DNA from 2 places in the Rhizobium sp. YS-1r genome. Region 2 is predicted to be linked to the other one. Evidence: predicted binding sites of a transcription regulator. Region 2 holds the regulator's gene; the other holds the start of a gene.
The links. The regulator PhoB, encoded in region 2, activates phosphate uptake and scavenging genes when phosphate is short. The targets are predictions, from matches to a motif close to TGTCATNNANCTGTCAT.
Positions count from the first base shown of each region.

Region 1 (4,193 bases), on a different contig from region 2:
AGGAGCCGGTTTCCACCTCGCCGGTGCACCCGGCCGCGACCCTCGACGTGCTGGTCGCCGAGGACAACGAGGTCAACCAGATCGTCTTCACACAGATCCTGCAGACGACCGGCTGGCTTTTCCAGATCGTCAAGAACGGAGCGGAAGCGGTGAACGCCTGGAAGGAGCATGATCCGGCGGTGATCCTCATGGACGTGTCCATGCCGGTCATGAACGGCCATCAGGCGACCCGGAAGATCCGTGAAATGGAACAGGAAACCGGCACCCATACTCCGATCATCGGGGTTACGGCGCATGCGCTCGAAAGCGACCGGGAACTCTGCCTGCAGGCGGGCATGGACGACTATCTTTCCAAGCCGATCAGCCCGGAAGCGCTGGAAGCCAAGATCCGCAACTGGCTTGGCGGAGCGGTAGTGACGTCGGTTTCGAACTGACGGATGCTCCGGAGCGTAGGGCAGCAAGCGGCACTTGTACGACCGGCCGCATAGGTGCTCCACCGCCGCCCGAGTTTGTAACCAGCTTCTCTGTTACCTCTTCCCGCACAGCATTTCGCGTTTTCCCGCAAAGCCCGGACGGCGTTCAACCGAAAAACCGGCTGCCTGAAGGTTGCGCCGTACGAAGCCTGCCGCGGCATAGGTGCCGAAAGTGCCGCCAGGCGCGGTCTTCTCATAGAGCGCCTGCATCAGTTCGGGTGACCACATGTCCGGATTGCGCGATGGCGCGAAACCGTCGAGGAACCAGGCATTGAAGCCGGGTTCGGCTCCGGTGACGCCTGCGAGTGCCGGGCCGCAGCTCACCGTCAGTCGCGTTTGACCAGCCATCTGGAGATCGACCTGGCCGGTCGGAGCGTCCGGCCAGGCGGCGGCGAGCGCCTGGCGCTCCGCATCGATCTCCGGCCAGCGGGAAAGCGCCCGATCGATCTCCTCGCGTTTCATCGGATAGAGCTCGAAGGACATGAAATGCAGTCGCGCGGCCGGGCCACGGAAGAGCTTCCATTGCCGCCAGGTCTCGCAGAAGTTCAAGCCGGTGCCGAAACCGAGCTCTCCGATCCGAAAGTCCCTTATTGGTGACCTTTCTTGCGACCAGCGCTCCGGCAGGCCGTTGCCGGCCAGGAAGACGTGACCGCATTCCAGCCTGCCGTCGGTGCGGCAATAAAAGTGATCGCCAAACTCCTTCGAATACGGCATATCGCCGTCGTGCCAGTCCAACGTCTGAGAGTCCGGCGTCTGGCCGGCGGTAACAAGCATTTCGGGATCACGGTTGCTCATGGGACATGCGGATAATCCTGCCGGCTCAAGGGGTCAATCAAGTTTTGACGGTCAATCTCGCGATATTCCTCCACGCGCCGAACTTGTCATTCTCGGCGGTGGCATCATGGGCCTCTGGGCTGCCGTAAAGGCCGAACGGCTGGGTATCGAGACCGTGCTTGTCGATGCCGGCCGGTTGGGGCAGGGGGCGAGCGGCGGGCTGCTCGGTGCGCTGATGCCGCATATGCCGGATAAGTGGAACGACAAGAAACAGTACCAGTTCGACGCGCTGCTCTCCCTCGAAGACGAGATCGTCCGGATCGAGGCGGCGACCGGCATCCCCTGCGGCTATCGCCGTTGCGGCCGGCTGATCCCGCTGCCGAAACCGCATTTGCGGACGATCGCCCTTCGCCACTCGCAGGATGCAGAAGCCGCATGGCGTCATGGCGACCGCCGTTTCCACTGGCACGTCATCGACCGTCCACTGCAGGAAGGCTGGCCGGATGCCTCCTTCGCCGGGGCCGGCCTCGTCCACGACACGTTTGCGGCGCGCGTTTCGCCGCGCGGCCTGACCTCTGCGCTTGCTACCTTCCTGTATTCCGCAAGACATGTCCGGATTGTCGAGGGCGTCGGCGCGGAGATGATCGAGCCCGCGATGAGCAAAATTGTCTTCACCGGCGGCGAAAGCATCACCTTCGGCCATTGCATTGTTGCCGCTGGCCATCGGTCCTTCCCGCTCATCGAACCGATCTCGCCGCCGCTGCCACGTCCGATCGGCCAGCCGGTCAAGGGGCAGGCGGCGCTGCTTGCGGCCGATATCGACCCTGCGCTGCCGGTCATTTTCCTGAACGGCCTCTATGTCGTCGCCCACGAAGGCGGCCATGTTGCGGTGGGCAGCACCAGCGAAGAGACGTTCGAGGACGCCTTTGCGACCGATGCGCTGCTCGACGATCTTATCGTCCGCGCCCGGGCGCTCGTACCGGCCTTGAAGGATGCGCCCGTGATTGAGCGCTGGGCGGGGCTGCGCCCCAAGGCGATCGATCGCGATCCGATGGTCGGGCCGCACCCCGACCATCCGAACGTGATTGCTCTCACAGGTGGTTTCAAGGTGAGCTTCGGGCTCGCTCATGGATTGGCGGAAGCGGCGCTCGACGCGGCGAGTTCCCGCGAAATGCGGCTTCCTGCGTCATTTACGCTCACCAGTCATCTCGAAATGGCTTCGCGTTAAACGCGAACTTTTCGTCGTCCTCGTCGTTAATCTGTCACGCAAATCACTTAACCCCTCCGCAGGGATTGTTGAGCAATGCGTAAAACAGCAGGGTTTGGGGAAGGAAGCACGAGAAGGTGACGCATGCGCTATGCCATTCATTTCACGCCCCCGGCTCATGATCCGCTGACGCTGGCCGCGGCACAGTGGCTCGGCCGCAACGCCTTCTCCGGCGAGGCCATGGAGCCGCCGGCGATCCGCGGTATCGGCATCCACGACATCGCCTTCAACACGGCGCTGCCACGCCGCTACGGTTTCCATGCGACGCTGAAAGCGCCGTTCCGGCTCGCTCCTGACATCACCGAACCGATGCTGCTGCGGCACCTGATGCGTTTTGCCGGCGCGCACAACCCGTTCGAACTCCCCGGGCTGGAAGTGGTGCGTCTCGGGAATTTCTTCGCCCTGGCGCCGGTGATCCCGTCCGAGGCTATGCGCTTCCTCGCCGCGTCCGTGGTACAGGAATTCGACGTCTTTCGCGCACCGCTTTCCGAAGCCGAGCTGGAGCGCAGCGATCCCGGCGATCTCTCCGCGCCGCAATTCGCCAACCTCCACCGTTGGGGCTACCCCTACGTCATGGACGAGTTCCGCTTTCATATGACGCTCACCGGTCCGCTTTCAGCTGCCGACCTGCCGCGTTTCGAACGGGCGCTGCGCGACTATTTCGATCCCTACCTGAAGAGGCTGGTCGAGGTCGTCAATCTTGCACTTTTCATCGAGGAAGAGCCGGGTGCCCCTTTCCTGGTGCATTCGCTGCATCCGATGGGCCGGGTGAGTGCGCGCAAGATCGCCTGATCACTTTTGTTCAAGAAGCGGGCGGGCGGATCTGTTATATTTCTCCGATGGAGAATATCTCGCAGCAACAGGCCGCCGATTACATGCCGCTGGCGAAAGCGGAGACAACCCGCTTCTGGCGGGATAACCGTTTTGGCGGCATGGAATGCCTGAGCGCGACGTTCCTGACCCATGAATTCGCCCCGCATGCGCATGATACTTTCAGCATAGGCGCGATCGAGAAAGGCACGCAGATCGCCACCATCGGCGGCACGCGCGAAGCCTCGGGGCCTGGCGACCTCTATCTCATCAATCCCGGCGAGATCCATGACGGCGCACCGAAGGACGGTGGCTATCGCTACCGGATGATCTATCCGGACATGTCGCTTTTCCGTGAAATCCTGGAAGACGTTACGGGAAAACCCTTCAATGGCACGCCCGCCTTCGGCAAGCAGATCCTGCATGATCAGGCGCTGGCAGACGCTTTCCATGAAGCACATCGCACACTGGAGGAGGGGGCCGGCGCGCTGGAGACGAGCCAGCCCATGTTCATCGTGCTGGATGCCATGTTCCGTCGGCACGGCAGCTCGATCATCGTCCCGACCGATACATCCGAACGGTCCGCCGTACACCAGGCCCGCGACTATCTGGTGGAACACTATGCGACCGATATCGGCCTCGAAGAGCTTGCCGCCGTCGCAGGCCTCAGCCGCGCGCACCTGATCCGGGCCTTCCGCAAGGAGTTCCATATCACCCCGCATTCCTTTTTGACTGACATCCGCATCCGCGAGGCGCGCAAGCGCTTGCAGGAAGGCGGGCAGCCAGCCGAGATCGCGCTCGAATGCGGTTTCGCCGACCAGGCCCATTTCACCCGGCATTTCAAGGCACGCACGGGTTTGACTCCGGGG
Region 1 is NZ_JPYQ01000006.1:843,103-847,295, reverse strand. Features, by position in the region: gene JL39_RS08550 (response regulator) at 1-434, shown strand, start outside; gene mnmD (tRNA (5-methylaminomethyl-2-thiouridine)(34)-methyltransferase MnmD) at 528-1,268, opposite strand; gene JL39_RS08540 (FAD-binding oxidoreductase) at 1,267-2,475, shown strand; gene JL39_RS08535 (DUF1045 domain-containing protein) at 2,599-3,306, shown strand; gene JL39_RS08530 (AraC family transcriptional regulator) at 3,354-4,193, shown strand, end outside.
Region 1: a site for PhoB is predicted at 2,497-2,513, ahead of JL39_RS08535 (DUF1045 domain-containing protein). Genes of this name have one in related genera too.

Region 2 (4,193 bases):
TTCGTCGAACGTGCGTCCGGTGCCATCATCGTGCTTCTGGTATTCCTGATCCTAATGAACCTGGTCGCAATCATTCTTCGCCGCCGCTTCGAGCGCCGTTGGTAAAGGGGTGTGTAATGATGAATAATATCTCAACGACGATGACGACGACGCCGACGAAAGCTCCACTCATGAATGAACCGAAGATTTCCGCCCGTAACGTGCAGGTTTATTACGGCGAAAAGCACGCCATCAAGGATGTCAATATCGATATCCGCCCTCGGTCCGTTACAGCCTTCATCGGTCCGTCGGGCTGCGGCAAGTCGACGTTCCTGCGTTGCATCAACCGGATGAATGACACGATCGCCAACTGCCGTGTCGAGGGCAACATATCGATCGACTCGGAGAACATTTACGATCCCAAGGTGGACCCGGTTCAGCTGCGCGCCAAGGTCGGCATGGTGTTCCAGAAGCCGAACCCTTTCCCGAAGTCGATCTACGAGAACGTCGCCTATGGCCCGCGCATTCATGGTCTGGCGCGAAAGAAGTCGGAGCTGGACGATATCGTGTCTTCGGCCCTGCAGAAGGCAGGACTGTGGGGCGAGGTGAAGGATCGTCTCGACAGCCCAGGTACGGGCCTTTCCGGCGGTCAGCAGCAGCGCCTGTGCATTGCGCGCGCCGTTGCCGTCAGCCCGGAAGTGATCCTGATGGACGAACCCTGTTCGGCGCTCGATCCGATCGCCACCGCCAAGGTCGAGGAGCTGATCCACGAACTGCGCGAAAACTTCACGATCGTCATCGTGACGCACTCGATGCAGCAGGCGGCCCGCGTATCGCAACGCACTGCCATGTTCCATCTCGGAAACCTGGTTGAGGAGAACGATACCGACAAGATGTTCACCAATCCGGATGACCAGCGTACGCAGGACTACATCATGGGCCGCTTCGGCTGATCGCCGGTTGCGGGCCCTTTCTGACAATCTGAGGATAAGACCATGTCTTCGACACATATCCTGTCTGCCTATGACGACGAACTGAAATATCTGAGCCGCCGGATTTCGGAGATGGGCGGGCTTGCGGAGCAGATGTGCGCGGATGCAGTGCGGGCACTGGTCAATTCCGATGCCGCCCTTGCCCAGAAGGTGATCTCCGACGATGTGATCCTCGACCATGCCGAGCGCGATATCGGCGACAAGGCGATCGTGACGATCGCCCGCCGCCAGCCGGTTGCGGGCGACCTGCGCGACATCGTCGGATCGCTGCGCATCGCCTCCGATCTGGAGCGGGTCGGCGACCTCGGCAAGAACACTGCCAAGCGGGTGATCGCGGTGCAGGGCACCGGTGTGCCGCGCAAGCTCGCGCGCGGCATCGAGCACCTGTCGGACCTGGCGCTGACGCAGCTGAAGGAAGTGCTGGACGTCTATTCGAGCCGTTCGGCCGAGAAGGCGGAGGCGATCCGCATCCGCGACGAGGAAATCGACGCGATGTACACGTCGCTGTTCCGCGAGCTTTTGACCTACATGATGGAAGATCCGCGCAACATCACCACCTGCACGCATCTTCTGTTCTGTGCCAAGAACATCGAGCGTATCGGCGACCACGCCACCAACATCGCCGAGACGATCTACTACATGACGACCGGCGCCCAGCCGGAAGGCGAGCGTCCGAAGGACGATACGTCGAACACGCTCGGCGCGATCACGGAATAATGGCGCCGAATGACGATGGAATGGTGACGGAGCTAAGACGGAATGCAGCCGAAGATCGCGGTCGTGGAGGATGAGGAGGCGCTGAGCGTGCTTCTTCGCTACAACCTTGAAGCGGAAGGTTATGAGGTGGAGACGATTCTGCGCGGGGATGAAGCCGAGATCAGGCTTCAGGAACGCACGCCGGATCTTCTGATCCTCGACTGGATGTTGCCCGGTGTTTCCGGCATCGAACTCTGCCGGCGGCTGAGGATGCGGCCGGAGACGGAGCGACTGCCGATCATCATGCTGACGGCGCGCGGCGAGGAGAGCGAACGGGTCCGCGGGCTTGCGACCGGCGCCGATGACTATGTCGTAAAGCCGTTCTCGACGCCGGAACTGATGGCGCGAGTGAAGGCGATGCTGCGGCGCGCGCGTCCGGAAGTGCTGTCGAGCGTCCTGCGCTGCGGCGACATCGAGCTGGACCGGGAGACGCACAGGGTGCATCGCAAGAGCCGCGAAGTGCGGCTCGGCCCGACGGAGTTCCGGCTTCTGGAATTCCTGATGGCCGCGCCCGGCCGGGTCTTCTCGCGCTCGCAGCTTCTCGACGGGGTGTGGGGCCACGACATCTATGTGGACGAGCGCACCGTCGACGTGCATGTCGGACGCCTCAGGAAGGCGCTCAACTTCTCCAACATGCAGGATGTCATCCGCACCGTCCGCGGCGCCGGATACTCGATGGAAGGACACTAGGGAGAGCACCGCGATGGGAGCGCGAGTTGTCGTGGTGATCGATGGCGATGAAACGCTGCGCGAAGTGCTGCGGTTCTCCCTTGTCGATGAAGGTTTCGACGTGACGCTGCTTTCGGCGGGCTCCGAGCTGATGGAGCGGTTGGTTTCGAGCCTTCCCGATGTACTGGTGCTGAGTTCGTCCCTTCCGGGGCTGAATGGCATCGAGATCTGCCGAAGACTTCGTACCGAACCAGCAACGATGCGGGTGCCCGTGGTCCTGCTTGTTCCGGCGGAAAGCGAGAGCGACAGGCTGACGGGTCTCGCTGCCGGCGCGGATGACTGCCTCGTAGAGCCATTCCCCTCCGTCGAGCTTGCCATAAGGGTGAAGAACCTTCTTCGCCGCATGCATCCGAATCTTCTGAGCCATATGATCAGGGTCGGAGACCTGACCCTCGACCGCGAAGCACACAGGGTCCACAGGCAGAAGAAGGAAGTCAGGCTCGGCCCCACCGAGTTCCGGCTTCTCGAGTTCCTGATGCGGTATCCGGGACGGGTCTATTCGCGGACGGAGCTGAAAAGGTCGCTCTGGGGTGATGGTGCAACCGTGGACGAGCGCGCCGTCGACGTGCACATCGGTCGCCTCCGGAAGGGCATCAGCCTGGGCAAGGCTGACCAGGTGATCCGGACCGTCCGCGGAGCGGGCTACGCCCTCGGCGACGTCTGAATTTTCTCGCGATCGTTGGAAGGCCTATGCTGCTTTTCTTTAGGGCTTCGCCGAGGGGCCTGCATCTCCTGTTTGTCGTGTCTTGTCAGGCCTGCGAACCACCGAAAGGTCCAGCTGCTGGTCTTGTTGCTCTGTAGCGGGCGAAGGCGATCGCTCCGAACAGGCCGACGGCCGCCGCGCCTCCCAGAATGCTGATCGATACTGCCTGGCCGACCCCCCAAGTTCCCAGCATGACAGCGAACGCAAAGGGGGCAAGTGCTGAGGAAAACTGGCGTGCGGCGGTCACCCAGCCGAGCCGTGCGCCATAACCGTGCCTTCCGAAAAGCTCCAGTGGAAGCGTTCCCCCGACGATGCTTGCGAGCCCCGATCCCAGACCGAACAGGATCGCGAATGCGATGAGACCGGGGAGCCACGGACTTGTCGCCATCAGGACGATAAGGGCGACGGCGAGCAATCCCGCGGAGATCACGGCGAGCACCGTCTGTGACAAGCGCCCTCCGAAGATCATGTTCAGGAGGCGGCTGGCGACCTGCGAGGGACCGAAGAGGGTGGAGACCATGAGGCCTGCCGTGCCAAGCCCAAGTGCTGTCAGCAGCGGAACCATGTGGACCAGCACGGAGGCCAGCACGAATCCTTCCAGGGCAAAGCCCGCAAGCATCAGAATAAAGACGCCACTGAACGCGGGGCCGGCTTCAGGCTGAACGGCCATCGCTCCGGATTGATTTACTGATGCCCGTGGTTCGGGCACGTCGCGGGGCAGTCTCCCGACCCACCAATGGATCGGAAGGCACACGGCGATATTCAGGATCGCGAAGACGAGGTAGATCTCACGCCAGCCGAGATAGTCATGCAGTGTTGCCGTGAGCGGCCAGAAGAGCGTTGATGCGAATCCCGCGATCAGCGTCAGATGGGTTATGCTGCGCTGTGGCTTGCTGCCTCCAACCTGCACGATCGCTGCAAATGCCGTGCTGTAGAGAACGAAGCTGGAGGCGATCTCCATTGCGACGAGTGAAATACCGAACGTCGTCGCATTCGGCGATGCGGCCGCGCAGCCAAGCGAGATGGCGGCAGCA
Region 2 is NZ_JPYQ01000012.1:34,199-38,391, reverse strand. Features, by position in the region: gene pstA (phosphate ABC transporter permease PstA) at 1-105, shown strand, start outside; gene pstB (phosphate ABC transporter ATP-binding protein PstB) at 141-932, shown strand; gene phoU (phosphate signaling complex protein PhoU) at 975-1,688, shown strand; gene phoB (phosphate regulon transcriptional regulator PhoB) at 1,731-2,417, shown strand; gene JL39_RS11315 (winged helix-turn-helix domain-containing protein) at 2,431-3,120, shown strand; gene arsK (arsenite efflux MFS transporter ArsK) at 3,206-4,193, opposite strand, start outside.